One region of the Rubrobacter sp. M3-4 genome, then DNA from elsewhere that is predicted to be linked to it. Evidence: riboswitches for the same ligand, from Rfam matches in the RefSeq annotation. Region 1 holds a riboswitch; each other region holds the start of a gene.
What was found. Region 1 has a riboswitch for thiamine pyrophosphate ahead of thiT (energy-coupled thiamine transporter ThiT). Riboswitches for the same ligand answer to the same signal wherever they lie in the genome.

Region 1 (4,204 bases):
CGTAGAAGGTTCTCGCCAGGCGTACGGCGAGCCGGCTCGCCGCGTCCAGGCTGAAGAACCACACCCCAGCTTCTCCGTCCGCACCGACGACGTAGGTGCGCAAATTGATCTCCGGGAAGTCGGAGATATGTTCCACGGCCGGCAACGGGCGCGGACGCACCCCGCTCATCCGGAAAGGAACCACCCCGAGCCAGGCACTCCCCCCGAAGGTATCCACCGCGAGGGAGCCGGGGATCATGGGACGCAGCACCTCCTCCGGCACCGGCCAGTGCATGAACAGCAGGTCGTGCCAGCGCATCGAGAGCGCCCACGGACCACGCGGGACCACCGGGGCACGCACCACCGCCCGGGCGCTCAAGCCGAAACCTCCTCCACGCGCAGCCTGCCCTCCAGACCCTCCGGATTCCCCGCGAGCGAAGCTATCGCGTCGAGCAGGCGCGGCTCGAAGGTGCCGGGCCCGTCGGCGAGCGGCGCGGCGGCCTCCCCCGCGAGCCCGAAGAAAGCCAGCGCCCCCGCGACCGTCTCCACATCTCCCCCACCCGCGGCGGCGAAGCACCCGATGACCGCGGTCGAGGCGCAGCCGCTCCCCACGACCCGCCCCATCAAGGGGTGCCCGTTCGAGACGGCGAGCATCCGTCCCCCGTCGCTCACGTAGTCGGTGGGGCCGGTCGCGGCCACCGTCGTGCCGAGCGCGCGGGCGGCCCCGCGGACGGCCTCCTTCGCGTCCCCGGAGAGGCTCTCGACCCCGCGAACCTCGGCCTCGAGCCCGGCGAGGGTCGCTATCTCCCCGGCGTTGCCGCAGACGGCGACAATCTCCACCTCTGAGAGGAGCCTGTGCGCCATCCGGGAGCGGAATGAGGTCGCCCCGGCACCCACCGGATCGAAGACGACCGGCACCCCGCGCCGGTTGGCCTCCTTCCCCGCCCGGAGCATCGCCTCTATCCACTGCGGATCGAGCGTGCCCATGTTGATTACGAGCGCGCTGGCGGAGGCGACCATCTCCTCGACCTCCTCCACGGCATGCGCCATCACCGGCAGCGCCCCGGTGCAAAGGGTCACGTTCGCGACCAGGTTGACCGTGACGTAGTTGGTCAGGTGGTGGACGAGGGGCTTCTCGTCCCCGATCCTGCGCAGGACCTCCTCCGCTCTCATCCCTCCCCCTCCATGAGCGGCCCGAGCACGTTCACCGGTCCCGCCCCGCGGCCTATCCCCGTGAGACCGTACTCGACGGCCTCGGAGGCGATGGCGCGTGCCCTCCGGGCCGCCTTCTCGAGGCCGAAGCCGCGCGCGAGGAAGGCGGCCAGGGCCGAGGAGTGGGTGCAGCCGGAGCCGTGGGTCGCCCCACTCTCGTGCACCGGGCCTTCTATCTCCACGAAATGCTCGCCGTCGTAGAGCAGGTCCGCACCGGAAGCGCGGTGCCCGCCGGTGATGATCACCGCCCCCGGCCCCAGCTCCGCGAGGTCGCGTGCGCACCCGTGGACCTCCTCCGGGTCTTTCTTCCGCCCGGCGAGGACGAACGCCTCGTCGAGGTTCGGGGTGATGACGTCGGCGAGGGGCAGGAGCTCCTCGCGGTAGGCGTCCACGGCCTCCGGTTCGAGCAGCGTGGCCCCGCTCTCGGCGACCATCACCGGATCCACGACGACGTTCTTGAGCCCCAGCCGCCGGATCGCCCCCGCCACGGCCGAGACGATCTCGGCGTTGAAGAGCATCCCGGTCTTCACCGCGTCCGCCCCGATGTCCGAGACGACCGCCTCGATCTGCTCGATCACCACCTGCGTCGGCAGCGCGAATATGTTGCTCACCCCGACGGTGTTCTGAGCCGTGATCGCGACTATCGCGGTGGTTCCGTGCACCCCGCAGCGGGCGAAGGCCTTGATGTCCGCCTGGATGCCCGCCCCACCTCCGGAGTCGCTCCCGGCTATGCTGAGCGCGGTCTTCATCTCTCCTCCCTAAGCATGCCTCGACAACTCCAGCTGCCGCCGCGAGGGCCGCGCTGCCCCGAGCGCCCGCAGCAGCACGACCACGACGGCGAGCGTGATCAGGAGACTCGGCACCAAATACCCGGCGTTGTACGCGGCGGAGTAGAGGTATGGGTTCCAGCCCTTAGGGGCGTAGGAGGCGAAGAAGGCGACCCCGCTTATGAAGTGGCAGACGAAGCGCCCGGCCACCGCCGCCACCGTGCCGAGCACCGCCCCGCGCGGGGTGGGCCGGAAGAGCCCGGCGAGCCCCATCGCGGCGAAGGGGAGCGGGTAGTCGAAGAGCACCTGCACCGGGTTGAGGACGTAGGGGTCCAGGATCAGGTCGAGGATGCCGTACGCCGCGCCCGCAACCGCCCCGACGCCGGGGCCCTGACGCAGCGCGAGCAGGACCAGCGGGATCATCTCGAAAGAGATCGAACCGCCCTCCGGCATCCTGAAGAGTTTCACCAGCCCCAGCACGAACGCGAGCGCCACCGCCAGCGCCGCCTCGGTGAGCACCCTCGTGTCCCTGAACCCGCTCACGGCCCTCCTCTCACGGGGTGCGCCAGGCTTCTCTCCCTGCGCCGGCATTACCCGGATCAGGTTCGACGGGTCGGCGCGTCCGCGCCCTCTCAGCCTCGCGGCTCCCCGGTACTCGTTCCTCGTGCTACTCTACCCCACCACCGTGCACCCCACAACCTCCGGCGACCCACGAGATCCCGAGGACGGTGGCGGCGTCGGTTATCTCACCGGCGGCGATCTTCTCCAGCGCCTCGCCGAGCGGCACCACTACGGAGCGCAAAAACTCCGTGGGCTCGGGAGCCGGCCCCCTCTCGTCCGGCAGCGCCCGGCAGCGGAAGAGGTGGCAGACCTCGTCGGTGCGCCCGGTGCTCGTGTGCACGGAGACGAGGCGCTCCAGCCTCTCGGCCCGGTATCCCGTCTCCTCGAAAAGCTCCCGCCGGGCAGCCTCCCCGGGATCCTCCCCGGCGTCCACCGCTCCGCTCGGCAGCTCCAGCGTGAACCGACCGAGCGGCTGCCGCCACTGACGCACGAGCACCACGCCGCCGTCGTCCGTGAGCGGCACCACCGAGGCGAACCCGCCGCTCTCGAGCACGCAGTAGTCTATCGTCGCTCCGTCGGGCAGCCTCACCTCGTCCACCCGCAGGGCACACCAGCGGTTGCGGTAGACGTAGCGGCTCGCGAGCGTGCTCCAGCTCCCATCGGTCATACGGAGGGAGAGTATAGACGAAGACCCCGCCCGGAACGGGCGGGGTCTCGCGGTGACGTACTCTCCGGCCTGCCGGCTCAGCCGGGCTCCTGGCCGGAGAAGTCGTACTCCTGGGCCTTGGTTATGTAGCTCTGCATGTCCTCGGGGACCTCGTCCTCCGGGAAGATCGCCTCGACCGGGCACTCCGGCTCGCACGCCCCGCAGTCGATGCACTCCTCCGGGTTGATCAGGAACTGATCCCCACCGTCGTAGATGCAGTCGACCGGACAGACCTCGACACAGCTCTGGTTCTTCTCGCCGATGCACGGCTCCGTGATCACGTAGGCCAAACCACTTCCTCCTCTTGGAGAGCCTCCCGTTTCTTCTGTGCTTTCGGCTTTATATCAACCCCGGAAGGGAGCAGAAACCCGGCGTTGATCGCCATCATCGGAGGTCATGATGCCGGTCATGACTTCGTGTGACCCAGATCAAATCAGGTCCGGGCGCGCAGCTCCGCGGGTTTGAGGATGGTTATGGACTTGCTGTCCAGCTCCAGGATGCCTTCGGAGGCGAGGCGGGAGAGGGTCCTGGAGAGCGCCTCGCGGGAGATGCCGGTCGCCTCGGCCATCTCCTGCCGGGAGAGGGAGGGTGAGAACACGACGCCCCTCCTGGTCACCCGCCCCTCCTCGGCGGCGAGGTCGAGCAGCATGCGCGCGACCCGCTGGGGGGCGCTGTGGAAGACGAGGTCCCCGACGAGGTCTTCGAGCTCCCGGCTGCGGGCTGCGAGCACGCGGGAGAGGCGCACCGCCCCGGCTGGGAAGCGCTCCATTATCTCCAGGAGATCCTCCCGGAAGACGCCGTAGAGCACGCAGTCGGTGAGGGCTGTGGCCCCATGGCTCTGGGGCTGCCCCTCGAGCGCGGAGGCGAGCCCCAGGATCGCGCCGTCGCCGAAGACGCCGAGGATCTGGTCGCGGTTTTTGGGCCCGCCGGAGGAGCGATAGATCTTGACCCGCCCTTCGCGCATGAAGTACACCGCCCC
Region 2 (4,204 bases), on a different contig from region 1:
GAGCTTATGTAGGCCGGCGTCAGCCGGGCCAGCGTCACCACCTCGTGCGCGATGTGTGGGAGCATCACGAGCCAGATGAACGCCACCACCGCGGTGAGCAGGCCGAGCAGGATCGGGACGGCCGCCCAGGAGCGGATGCCGAACCGGCCCAGAAGCAGCACCAAAGAGCGCAGGATGAGCGCGAGGATCGCGGAGATCGCGATTAGCTCGATCACCGGGATGAGCTCGTAGAGCACCACCAGCGCCGCGGCGACCAGCACCGGCACCGCCAGCGGAGCACCGCGCCGAAACCAGCCCGGCTCGCGTCCGTCCCGCTGCATCCGGCTCTCGCTCTCCGGTGGGGCCTCGCTCATCTGCCTCCGTTTCTCCCGGTGCCGGGGTTTGCCCGGCGGTTCTGTGTCCGCGAGGCTATTGTATTCCTGTCCGGTGCCTTTCCTAAGCTGGAATCCCGCTCAGTCGACGAAGAGCTTGGAGATATTCGGCCTGGTGAAGAGGTCCACCGTCCAGTCGAAGAGCACCTGCGCCCGGTTGAGGTTGTAGCCTAGCTCGTAGAGGTAGACTCCCTTCCAGATTAGAGCGCCGAGCAACCCGCTCACCCTGACGCCGAGTATGTCGGTGAGTGCGCCGGTCTCACCGAGATCCACGAGCTGCCCGAGATGCTGGTAACGGAAGGGGATGGGTTCTTCGCCTCTGATCTCCGCGGCCAGGTTCAACGCGGCGCTCCTCCCCTCCTGCTCGGCCGACTGGGCGAGCGCGGGGACGGGGGGACCGTCGTAGTCGATCGTTATGCAGTCCCCGACCGCGTAGACGCCGGGCCTGTCTTTTACCCGCATGTACTCGTCGACGATTATCCTTCCCCGCTTGTCTTTTTCGACCTCCAGGCCCTCGACCAGCGGCGGCGGCTGTATCCCGGCGGCCCAGACGGTGGTGTGTGCCGGGAGCGTCCTGCCGTCGGAGAGCTTTACGTGCTTTGGGGAGACCTCATCGACCTTGGTGTTGTTTATGACCTCCACTCTCTGGGCGGCGAGGCGGCGGGAGGCCGCGTTGGCGAGCGAGGGGTCTATTCCCTTTAGGATCCTCTCCCCGGCGTTGACGAGCACGAGGCGCACCCGATCGAAGTCCACGTTTGGGTAGTCGTCTTTGAGTACGTCGAAGATGAGGTCGTGGGCGTCGGCGACCCCTTCGACCCCGGTCGGTCCGCCGCCGACGAAGACGAAGGTGAGGAGACCCTGCGGTGCCTTGTCTCGCAAACGCTCGGCTTCCTCGAAGCGGTCTATGATCCTGCCGCGCACCTCGAGCGCCTCCCGCAGGCCCTTGAGGTCTATCGCGTGCTCCTTCGCACCCTTCGCCCCGAAGAACGCCGTCTGGCTCCCCGGTGCCAGGATGAGGTGGTCGTAGTCGCACTCCCCGAACTCCGTCCTGACCTTCCTGCGCTCGAAATCCACCCCCACGACCTCGCCCTGGAAGAACTCGCCCCCGCGGGGTATCACCAGCCGTCTGAGCGGGTAGGCCATGTGCCGGACCTCGACGTTGCCGGAGATCGCCGAGGGAACCATCGGCCAGAAGGTCGTGTAGTTCACCCGGTCGAGCAGCAGTACCCCGAGCTCGTCGCTCCCGGCGAAGCTCTGCGCCAGCTGATCGAAGGCCGCGATACCTCCGAAGCCGCCGCCGACTATGACCACCTTGCGCCGCGCCTCCTGGTAGGAGACGCCGAGCCTCTCCGGTCTGCGCCGTCGCGCATACAGACCGGCGACTCCGAGCGCGGCCGCCGTCAGAAGCCTCTTCCTCACCGCTCTTACCTCCGTCTTCGCTTGCAACCACCCGTTTTCCAGAGAAGAGTCTACCTGTATGAGGTTGCCGCTGCTTTATCTAGAAGATGCCCGCGCCCTGCTGTACACTACCCCCCGAGGGGAGCTTCCGCCGGAGGAAGCTGAGAGGGCGCCGTTCTCTTACGGTGGCGCCGACCCTTTGAACCTGATTCGGGTAATGCCGACGGAGGGACGAAAAGATGAACGGCTTCTCACCACGCTCTTGCCTTCTCCCCGATCCTGACTTGGAGCTCCTGCCGTGAGCGCGCCCTTCAACCCGCGTCCGGTACCCCCCGATGAGCGTACGCTCGGGGCCTGGGACTACACCGTTCTGTGGGGCAGCTACGGGGCCGGGCTCCTCGTCATGGTCGCCGGCACCCTGCTCGTGCCGGCTTTAGGGTTCGGGGCCGCGCTCGCGGCCATCGTGGCCGGGACGGTCATCGGGAACCTGATCCTGCTGGTCCCCACCGTGATGGGGGCGGACCACGGTCTCCCGACGATGGCCTCCCTGCGCCCGACGCTCGGCTCCGCCGGATCCTACCTGCCATCCGTGGTCAACGTCGTGCAGCTCGTCGGCTGGACGGCCTTCGAGCTGATCATAATGACCCGGGCGGCCGGTGCCATCACCCACAGTCTGCTCGGAACCTCGCTGCACTGGTTCTGGCTGGTGTTCTTCACGCTCGTCTGCGTGGCTTTCGCTCTCGGCGGGCCGCTGGTGGTGGTGAGGGTGTGGCTGGAGAAGGTGGGTATATGGCTGCTTCTGCTGACCACCGTATACCTGACCTACTACCTGCTCTCGCACTACGGCCTCTCACGCGCGCTCTCTCAGCCGGGGAAGGGAGGCCTCACCTTTCCGCAGGCGGTAGACCTCGTCGTGGCCATGCCGCTCTCGTGGCTCCCGCTCGCCGCCGACTACAGCCGCTTCGCCCGCAGCGCCCGTCGTGCCGCGCTCGGCACCTACGTCGGGTTCTTCGTCACCAACATCTGGTTCTACGCCCTCGGGGCGCTCGCCGTGCTCGCGCTCGGTACGAGCGGCATCGCGCAGGCGATACTCGCCCTCCCGATCGGGGTCGCAGCCCTGATCCTGGTGCTCGTGGACGAGACGGACAACGCCTTCGCCGACCTCTACTCCTGCGCGGTCTCGGCGGGGAACATCTTCTCCCGCGTACCGCAGCGGGCTTTCGTCGTCCTCTTCGGCGTGGTGGCCTTCGTCGCCGCGGCCGTGCTTCCCATGGGGCGCTACGAGTCTTTCCTGTTCCTGCTCGGCTCGGTCTTCGCCCCGCTCTTCGGCGTCGTCACCGCCGACTACTTCCTGCTGCGCCGCCGCAGGATCGACGCGGATGCCGTCTACGAGAAGAGCGGACCGGCCTTCGACTGGATGGCCGTGTTCTCGTGGGCTGTGGGCGTCGCCGCCTATCAGTTCATCACCCGCCAGCTCCCCGGGCTGGGAGCTTCGATCCCCTCGTTCGCCCTCGCCGGGGTGCTCTACCTCGCCTTGCGCGCCGGCGCGCAGCTCTCGTCCGCCCGGGGTGGCTCCCGACGGCGCGTGCGGGGAGGATGAAGATTGGCGGGAAAATTTTTTCGAAAATTTTCGCAAAATCCTAAAGCCCTCTCTCTATCCGGCCGATAAACCGGTTGCAGCGAGACCTGGACCGATCGAGCGGGAAGACCAGGCGGGAAGATGTATGGAAGGAGATGGTTGATGCTGCTCTGGATAGGGAAAAAGCTCGAGCAAATGAAGGAGGCCCGGCGTGACGAACGCGGCTTCACCCTCATCGAGCTCCTCGTCGTCGTGATCATAATCGGGATACTCGCCGCGATAGCGATCCCGACGTTTTTGGGGCAGAGAGCAAAGGCAGAATCTGCTCGAGCGGAGGCTAATGTGCGTGAAGCTGCATCAGCCGAGCAGGTTGCAAACACCCAGGGTGGATCTTACGTGCCGGTTGCCCAGTTGGGACCCTATGGCTTCAACGGTTCCAATCCTCCAGTCGATGGTAATGGTACCGGCGACACATACTGTGTTCACTCTAGCGGCGGTGGGGTCGATTGGAAGATGACCCAGGATGATGGGGCTCCGGTGCAAGGTACCTGTCCGTGAACTCATTCGGTAGCATAAACTGAAAGTTTCGCGCCCCTTCCGGGGCGCCTTTTTGTACACTGCCACCGGCCGGAGAGAGAAAGGAATCTAATTGAACCAGGCAGAACCATTCAGGGGTGCGCTGTGGGTGTCTCTGCTGGTTGTACTGGCAGCCGTGCTGACGCTGCTGCAGCCGGCGGACCCCGCGCACGCCCGGGAGGTTGAGGGCGGTGCCCCGCAGATCCACCGCATCGCGCTCCAGCGTGGTCCTGCCTTCGACCCGGCGCTCGTCCACGCCGGTGGCAGCGGTTCTCAGATC
Region 3 (4,204 bases), on a different contig from region 1:
GCGGTCCTGCGGGGGCTGGAGGATCTCGGGGTGCGCTACGAGGCCGAGGTGCGCGACGACCTGGTGCAGGAGCTCAGGGAGTTTCTGTTCAAGTACTCCGGTCTCTCGGTCGGAGAGGTCACGCTCGGGCAGGCCCTCTCCGAGCTGATCGCGCTCGTCAGGCGCTACAGGCTCCGGGTCCCGCCGGTCTTCCCGCTCCTGGTGAAGGCCCTCGTGACCGCCGAAGGGATCTCCCGCTCCATAGACCCCACGCTCAACGTCTACGAGGTGGCTCGTCCCTATGCCCGCCGGCTGCTCGCCGAGCGCACCAGCCCCGGCGCCCTTTCGCGGACCGTTCGCAGGAGGGCCGTGGAGTATGCCCGCTACGCGGCGGACTATCCGGAGCAGGTGCATCAGCTGCTCTCCGAACTCGAGGACGGAGAGCTGGAGGTCAGGCTCAACCACCGGGGGCTCGACCGGCTGGGCTCTCAGATCGACGTGCTCGCCAACCGGCTCGTCTTCGCGCTCGTGACCGGCGCCCTGCTCATCGGCTCTGCCCTCATCGGGGGGTTCGTGCGGGGTGGACCGCGGGTTCCCTACCTGGACGTGCCGGTGCTGGCCTTCTTCTGTTTCGTCCTCGCGGTGTTGCTCGCCGTCCTGGAGCTCACCGTGATCATCCGCTCAGGCAGACTGTGAGCTTTTCGTGGCGGCGCTGCGCAGCGCCGCCCAGTCCACATCGCGGAAGTTGTGCATCGGGCAGAACTTGGGTCCGCACATGGAGCAGAACTGTGCGCTCTTGAAGTAGTCGTCCGGCAGGCTCTCGTCGTGCATGGCGCGGGCGGTCGCGGGGTCGAGCGAGAGCTCGAACTGGCGGTTCCAGTCGAAGGCGTACCGTGCCCGGGAGAGCGCATCGTCCCAATCCCTGGCGCCGGGGCGGCCGCGTGCCACGTCCGCGGCGTGTGCTGCGATACGGTAGGCGATGAGACCCTGCCTGACGTCTTCTTTGCCTGGGAGTCCGAGGTGTTCTTTGGGTGTGACGTAGCAGAGCAGCGAGGTGCCGTGCCAGCCCATCACGGCCGCGCCTATGGCGCTCGTTATGTGATCGTAGCCGGGGGCGATGTCGGTGACGAGCGGACCGAGGGTGTAGAAAGGGGCCTCGTGGCAGACCTCCTGTTGTATCCGCACGTTCTCCTCGAGCTGGTCGAGCGGTACGTGCCCCGGCCCTTCGATCATGACCTGCACGTCCTTCTCCCAGGCGCGCTCGGTGAGTTCACCCAGCGTGCGTAGCTCGGCGAACTGGGCCGCATCCGAGGCGTCGGCGATACACCCCGGACGGAGCCCGTCGCCCAGCGAGATCGAGACGTCGTGGCGGCGGCAGATCTCGAGGATGTCGTCGAAGCGTTCGTAGAGAGGGTTCTGACGCATGTGGTGTACCATCCAGCGTGCCAGCAACCCGCCACCGCGGGAGACTATGCCGGTTATGCGTCTCTGAACCAGATGCAGATGTTGCAGCAGGATGCCGGCGTGGATCGTCATGTAGTCCACTCCCTGCTCCGCCTGTTCTTCTATTACCTCCAGCAGCAGCTCCCCGCTCAGGTCCTCGGGCTGCTTTACCCGGCTGGCAGCCTCATAGATCGGAACGGTGCCTACCGGTACGGGACTCGCCTCGATTATGGCCTGTCGGATGCGTGGTATGTCACCTCCGGAGGAGAGATCCATGACCGTGTCCGCACCGTACTCGAGGGCCGTATGGAGCTTGTCCAGCTCACCTTCTATGTCCGAGGTGGTCTGGGAGTTGCCGATGTTGGCGTTTATCTTGACGCGGGCGGCCTTGCCGATGCACATCGGCTCCAGCGAGGCGTGGTTGACGTTGGCCGGGATGATCATGCGTCCGCTGGCGACTTCCTCGCGGATGGTCTGCGGGGACGTGTTCTCCCTGCGGGCGACATGACGCATCTGCTCGGTGATCACGCCGCGGCGGGCCTGGTGCAGCTGGGTTGCGCAGCCGTCCGTCTCTCGAGTGCTCAATGTGCTCTCGCCTCCTTCCCTTCGGGACCCGGGAGGTGGCGGAGGCACGAAAAAGGCACCGGCAGATTCCACCGGTACCCACGCGTTGCCTGGTTGTTGTGACCAATCTCCCTCCGCCGGCATTACCCGGATCAGGTTCTGCGGGTCGGCGCGGCATCGAAGCGCCCTCTCAGCCCCCTTGGCCGGGAGCTCCCCGTTTCCTCCTTACGAAAGGAAGGGTAACGCTTTTGCGGGCGGGGTGCAACATCCCCGGGAGGGGGTGATGTTAGAATCTTGCTGCCATGGAGCTCGCCAGGACGACCGAACAGCCAGGACGCAACCAGGGAGAGGGTCTCACCATCTCCTCCCTCATAGAGAAAGTCTCCTCCTACAGCCCGGAGGGACGGGAGGAGGAGATAGCCGAGGCCTACCGTCTGGCGCACGCCGCCCACCGGGGGCAGACGCGCAAGAGCGGGGAGCCCTTCGTCGAGCACCCGCTCGCCGTGGCGGACATCCTCGCTGATCTGCGGATGGACACGACGACGATCATCGGGGGGCTCCTGCACGACGTCATAGAAGATACGGACGTGACCAAAGAAGAGCTCGGTGAGCTTTTCGGGAGCGAGGTCGCCGAGATCGTCGACGGGGTCACGAAGCTCAAGCGGCTCCCGTCCGGAAACCTGGAGGAGGCGCAGGCCGAGTCGCTGCGCAAGATGGTCGTCGCGATGAGTCGGGACGTGCGCGTGATCATCATCAAGCTCGCCGACCGGCTGCACAACATGCGCACGCTGGAGTACCTCCACCGCGACACCCAGATAAAGAAGGCCACGGAGACGCTCGAGATCTACGCACCGCTCGCCCACCGGCTCGGGATCCACTCTATCAAGTGGGAGCTGGAGGATCTCTCGTTCGCCACGCTGCACCCGCGGCGCTACGAGGAGATAAAGCGGCTGGTGGCCGCCCGGCGGGCCGATCGGGAGGCGTTCATCGCCCGGGTGGCCGAGGAGCTCAAAGGACACCTTGGCGAGGCCGGGATCGAGGCCGAGGTGCGCGGGAGGGTCAAGCACTTCTACTCGATCTACGACAAGATGGTCCGGCGCAACAAGGAGTTCAACGAGATCTACGACCTTGCCGGCCTGCGGGTCGTGGTGGACTCGGTGCGCGACTGCTACGCGGCGCTCGGGGTCGTCCACTCGGTGTGGAAGCCGATCCCGGGGCGCTTCAAGGACTACATCGCGATGCCCAAGTTCAACATGTACCAGTCGTTGCACACGACGGTGATGTCCAACGAGGGCAAGCTGCTCGAGATCCAGATCCGCACCCACGACATGGACGTCACCGCCGAGTACGGGATCGCGGCGCACTGGATGTACAAGGAGCGCGACGGCGGCAGCCGGGCGGACCGGCTCAACTGGCTGAAGAACATGATCGAGTGGCAGAAGGAGACGACCGACTCGACGGAGTTCATGAACTTCCTAAAGGACGAGCTGGTCGCCGATGAGGTCTTCGTGTTCACGCCCAAGGGGGACGTGATAAGCCTGCCGGCCGGCGCCACCCCGATAGACTTCGCCTACCACGTCCACACCGAGGTCGGCCACCGCTGCGTCGGGGCGAAGGTCAACGGCAGGATAGTGCCGCTCGACTCGGAGCTGGTCTCGGGCGACAGGGTGGAGATCCTCACCGGCAAGAGTGCGAGCCCGAGCCGGGACTGGCTCTCGGTGGTGCACAGCGGACGGGCGCGCAACAAGATAAGGCAGTACTTCAACAAGGCCGACCGGGAGGAGAACCTGACCTCGGGCCGGGAGAAGGTCCAGGAGCTCCTGAAGAAACGGCACGTGGAGCGGGTGCCGCAGGAAGTCTGGGAGGAGGTCGCCGAGAAGGTCAACCACCCCTCTCCGGAGGAGATGCTCACCGCCGTGGGGGCTGGTTCGCTCTCGGCAGAGAACGTGGCGAACAGGATCGCCGAGCGGGTGCTGGCGACTCAGGAGGAAGAGGAGGCCGGCGAAAAGGAGGAGCGCACGAGCCCTGCACTCGCGCCGCTGCCGCTGCCCTCCGACGGAGAGGAGACCGGCGTGCGGGTCGTCGGTTCGAGCGGGGTCCTCACCCGGCTCGCCCGGTGCTGCACGCCGCTTCCCGGGGACGAGATCGTGGGTTACGTCTCGCTCGGGCGGGGGGTGGTGGTGCACGCGTCCGGGTGTCCGAACGCCCGATCGCTCAG
Region 4 (4,204 bases), on a different contig from region 1:
ATCATCGTCGTCGAGGTGATGGGCCGGCACGCCGGTTGGATCACCTACGGCGCAGGCCTCGCTTCCGGAGCGAACGTCACGCTCATCCCCGAGGTCGAGGTGGACATGGATGCGGTCGCGGACCTGTTCAAGAAGCGCGCCGAGCGCGGCGAGAAGTGGGGCATCGTCGCCGTCTCCGAGGGGGTGACACTCGGCGAGGAGTACATAACCCAGGACGTCGAGCGCGACGAGTTCGGACACGTCCGCCTCGGAGGCATCGCGGAGACCCTCGCCAAGGAACTGAAGCAGCGCACCGGGATAGACACCCGCCACGTCGTCCTGGGGCACCTGCAGCGCGGCGGCACCCCGACCGCCTACGACCGCATCCTCTCAACCCGCTACGGGCTGCGCGCCGCCGAGGCCGTGAAAAACGGCGAGTGGGGCAAGATGGTCGCCCTGCGCGGAAACGACGTGGTGACCGTCTCGCTCGAGGAGGCGACCTCCGAGACCAGGACCGTCCCCGAAGATCTGCAGCAGGTCCTGAGCACCTTCTTCGGCTAGAGAACGCTTCCGTAACGCAAGGGGCGAGCGCTTCCGCGCTCGCCCTCTACATCATCAGGCCCCTCGCCCGCCCGCCGAAGACCCTCAGATGGTAGCGGGCCGCACCACCCTTCGCGCCGGCCGCGGAGCGGAGCGCCTGCCCGAGCGGTGCACCCAGCAACCGCAGCTTCGCCCCGGCGGGATACTTGTGCTTCTTCAGAACCCTCCCCATCCCACACCCGTAGGTGTACGCGCGCCTCATCGCCCTCTCGTCGAAAGGCGGTACCGGAGGGTCGTGCATGACGGCGATCTCAGGGTCGTAATACAACGATGCACCGCGATCCATGAGCTGCAAGAGGTAGTCCGTTCCCTCCCCGGAGCCCCACGGGGTTCCGGAACCGGTGCCCAGGCTCTCGTCGAACCAGAGGCGGCGGGTACTCTCCCGGCGCAGGAACATCGTCGACTCGATGCTGCGCCTCCAGACGTTGATGCGGTCGATCGGACCGGGTTCGGTATCGAAGTCGAGGATGCAGGAGGCACCCCGTCCGTCGACGAGCCTGGTGCACAGGACGTCTACTTCGGGGTGCCGGGTGAAGAAGCGGTCCACCCTCTCCAAAAGGTCACGCGGGTACCAGCAGTCGTCGTCCGGGAACGCGACGATCTCACCCCGGCAGCGGGCGAGCCCGGTGTTCCTGGCCCTCGAGGCGCCGCGGCGCGGCGACCTCAGGTGGTGCAGGTGCAGGACATCCCGGTAGCGGGAGACCAGCGGATCCAGCCTCCCATCCGGGTTCTGGTCTACGAGGATGATCTCGAAGTCGTCGAAGCTCTGTTCGAGCAGAGAGTCCAGCAGGCGTTCGAGTTCCTTCTCCCGGCCGAGGGTCGGCGTAACGAGAGAAAAGCGCACCACCACCTCCTTCCGTCACGAGAGATCCACTCCGGGCGGCGCAGGATCCTGCGACGTCCCTGCGCCGGGAAGTCAGCGAGAGAGAAGTGCTCGCTCGCAGAAGACGGGTGGAGGGTGGTGCGGTGGCGCCCTCCCCTCGGGCTCGTCCATGGCCCCGTCCACGACCCTCGGGCCGCCCGGAGCGGTCTTCGCTCCGGGCGCACCACGGCCGTCCGAAGTCGTGCGGGGGAAGGACGCTTCACGCATCGCATAAATTTTAAGGCATGCACCATGCACAGCCAAGAACCGCCCGCTCGTGCTAAACTGCCCCTCGAACGCTGGGGGTGCCTCGCGCAGGGGCTGAGAGCATACCCTTGGAACCTGATCCGGTCAGTACCGGCGGAGGGAAGCGTGGATAGGGGCAGCGGAACTGGCGCTGCCGCCGCGCCTCCCCGAAAAGCGGCCGGCGGTATTTCTTACCGCCGCCGAGGGAGGCAGCGAGATTTGGAACGCCGCTTTCAGATACACCTCATAACCGACCGCAGAAGATCGTCCCACCCACTGGGAGACGCGGTCGTCGGCGCTCTCGAAGGCGGCATCGACGCCGTACAGCTGCGTGAGAAGGGAGGGCCGGCCCTTCTCCTCTACGAAACGGCGCTGGCCATCTCTCCAGCGGTACGTGCGGCAGACGCCCTCCTCCTCATCAACGATCGGGTCGACGTCGCGCTCGCGACGGGTGCCGACGGAGTCCATCTGGCCGCCAAGAGCCTCCCGCCGGAGGCCGCCCGGCGCGTCGTGGGGGGAAGACTCCTGCTCGGCGTCTCGGTGCACGGCGTAGAGGAGGCGAAAAGAGCAGAGGTGGCGGCAGACTACCTCACCTTCGGGCACGTCTACCCCACCTCCTCCAAGCCAGGGCTCCCTCCACGTGGCGTGCGGGAGCTCGCACGGGTCGTAGAAGCCGTGGAGGTGCCGGTCCTCGCCATCGGGGGGATAGACGCATCCAACGCGCGGGAGGTCGCGGCGACGGGCGCCTCTGGGATCGCGGTGATCTCCGCAATCCTCGCCGCAGAAGACCCCCGATCGACCGCGGAGAAGATCAGAGAGACGCTCGAGACCTCCCCCCACGCCCCGAGGCATCCCTTCCCGAAACCCGAGAGGAAAGGAGCCCGATGAGGATCACGGTGAACCAGAAGCCCTTCGAGATGGAAGAAGAAGACCCGACCATCGAAGCCCTGCTCGCCCGCAAGGGCCTCACCGGTGAGTCCGTCGTCGTCGCGGTGGACGGCGAGATCGTGCACCGCGAAGAATGGAAGAGCCGGCGTCTGCGGGAGGGCGACGAGGTCGAGCTCGTCCACGCCGTCGCAGGGGGGAGCGACGAGCTCGTGATCGCCGGGGAGCGTCTCTCCTCGCGCCTCTTCCTCGGCACCGGCAAGTACCCGGACCCCGAGACGATGAAACAGGCGCTCGAGAGGTCCGGCACCGAGCTGGTCACCGTCGCCGTCCGCTACATAGACGCCGGGGAGCGTCCGATCCTGCAGGACATCGACACCTCCCGCTACCGCCTGCTGCCGAACACCGCCGGGGCCACGACCGTCGCCGAGGCGGTCAAGCTCGCCCGCCTCGGCCGCGAGGCCACCGGCACCAACTGGCTCAAGCTGGAGGTCGTGGGCGAGCCCAGCACGCTCTGGCCCGACACCGCCGCGACCGTCGAGGCCACGAAGGTGCTCGTGGAGGAGGGCTTCGTCGTGCTCCCCTACACCAGCCCGGACCTCGTCGCCGCCCTCCGGCTCGAGGAGGCCGGGGCGGCAACCGTGATGCCCCTGGCCTCCCCCATCGGCAGCGGGCAGGGTATGCCCGACTGGGCCTCCATCCGCCGCATAATCGAGCGGGTCTCGGTCCCGGTCGTAGTGGACGCCGGGATAGGCGTCCCCTCCGACGCCGCCCTCGCGATGGAGCTCGGCGCCGACGCCGTGCTGGTCAACACCGCCATCGCCCGGGCCGGAGATCCCCCGCTCATGGCCGAAGCGATGCGCCGCGGGGTGGAGGCCGGGCGTCTGGCGTACCTCGCGGGACGGATGGAGGCCAAACCTCTCGCCGCTCCCTCGAGCCCGACACGGGGAGTGCCGGTCGGGAGCGGCTCCTGAGATGAACCCCTCCGCCGACGTCGTCGTGGTCGGGGGCGGCGTGGTCGGGTGCTCCGTCGCCTACCACGCCGCCCGGCGCGGGGCAAGAGTCGTCCTGCTCGAGGCGGAGACGGTCGGGTCGGGGGCCTCCGGGGCGGCGGCCGGGATGCTCGCCGCTCAGGCCGAAGCCCGCGGTCCGGACTCCTTCCTCGACCTGCTCCTCGAGAGCCGGAAGATGCACCGCAAACTCGGAGCCGAGCTGTACGAGGTGACGGGTCTCGACGCGGAGTACGTCTGGGAGGGGACGCTGCGGGTCGCCCTCTCCGAGGCGCACGCCGAAGATCTCTCCGAGGCGCTTCGCTGGCAGAGAGAAGCGGGGCTCTCCGCCCGGTGGCTGGACGGAGCAGAGGTGCGCGAGCTCGAGCCCGCGCTCTCCGCCGGAATCTCCGGCGCCCTCTACCTCCCGGAGGACGGACAGGTGAACTCCCCCAGGCTCGTGCGCGCTCTCGCGCTCGCGGCGGCCCGCAACAGAGCCGAGGTCTCCGAGGGAGAGCCCGCCTCGGGGCTGATACGCCAGAGAAACAGGATCGCCGGTGTCCGAACGGCCCGGAGGAAGATCGCAGCGGGGAGCGTCGTCGTCTGCGGAGGGGTGGCGAGCGGTACGCTGGCCAGACACCTT

Region 2: another riboswitch for thiamine pyrophosphate. It lies ahead of cytX (putative hydroxymethylpyrimidine transporter CytX); the one in region 1 lies ahead of thiT (energy-coupled thiamine transporter ThiT).
Region 3: another riboswitch for thiamine pyrophosphate. It lies ahead of thiC (phosphomethylpyrimidine synthase ThiC); the one in region 1 lies ahead of thiT (energy-coupled thiamine transporter ThiT).
Region 4: another riboswitch for thiamine pyrophosphate. It lies ahead of thiE (thiamine phosphate synthase); the one in region 1 lies ahead of thiT (energy-coupled thiamine transporter ThiT).

What each region holds. Positions count from the first base shown of each region.
Region 1 covers NZ_JCBAJP010000006.1:131,978-136,181, forward strand. Annotated here, with positions in the region: gene AC6EKW_RS08840 (YqjF family protein) at 1-358, opposite strand, end outside; gene thiM (hydroxyethylthiazole kinase) at 355-1,152, opposite strand; gene thiD (bifunctional hydroxymethylpyrimidine kinase/phosphomethylpyrimidine kinase) at 1,149-1,940, opposite strand; gene thiT (energy-coupled thiamine transporter ThiT) at 1,950-2,501, opposite strand; TPP riboswitch at 2,518-2,619, opposite strand; gene AC6EKW_RS08860 (NUDIX hydrolase) at 2,626-3,186, opposite strand; gene AC6EKW_RS08865 (ferredoxin family protein) at 3,264-3,515, opposite strand; gene AC6EKW_RS08870 (Crp/Fnr family transcriptional regulator) at 3,659-4,204, opposite strand, start outside.
Region 2 covers NZ_JCBAJP010000016.1:5,690-9,893, forward strand. Annotated here, with positions in the region: gene AC6EKW_RS14015 (AI-2E family transporter) at 1-353, opposite strand, end outside; gene AC6EKW_RS14020 (NAD(P)/FAD-dependent oxidoreductase) at 453-1,790, opposite strand; TPP riboswitch at 1,898-2,018, shown strand; gene cytX (putative hydroxymethylpyrimidine transporter CytX) at 2,068-3,369, shown strand; gene AC6EKW_RS14030 (type IV pilin protein) at 3,511-3,906, shown strand; gene AC6EKW_RS14035 (serine protease) at 4,034-4,204, shown strand, end outside.
Region 3 covers NZ_JCBAJP010000003.1:30,542-34,745, reverse strand. Annotated here, with positions in the region: gene AC6EKW_RS03995 (ABC1 kinase family protein) at 1-675, shown strand, start outside; gene thiC (phosphomethylpyrimidine synthase ThiC) at 661-2,007, opposite strand; TPP riboswitch at 2,098-2,213, opposite strand; gene AC6EKW_RS03985 (RelA/SpoT family protein) at 2,289-4,204, shown strand, end outside.
Region 4 covers NZ_JCBAJP010000004.1:101,985-106,188, reverse strand. Annotated here, with positions in the region: gene AC6EKW_RS05990 (6-phosphofructokinase) at 1-540, shown strand, start outside; gene AC6EKW_RS05985 (glycosyltransferase family 2 protein) at 587-1,423, opposite strand; TPP riboswitch at 1,733-1,827, shown strand; gene thiE (thiamine phosphate synthase) at 1,907-2,575, shown strand; gene thiS (sulfur carrier protein ThiS) at 2,572-3,546, shown strand; gene thiO (glycine oxidase ThiO) at 3,548-4,204, shown strand, end outside.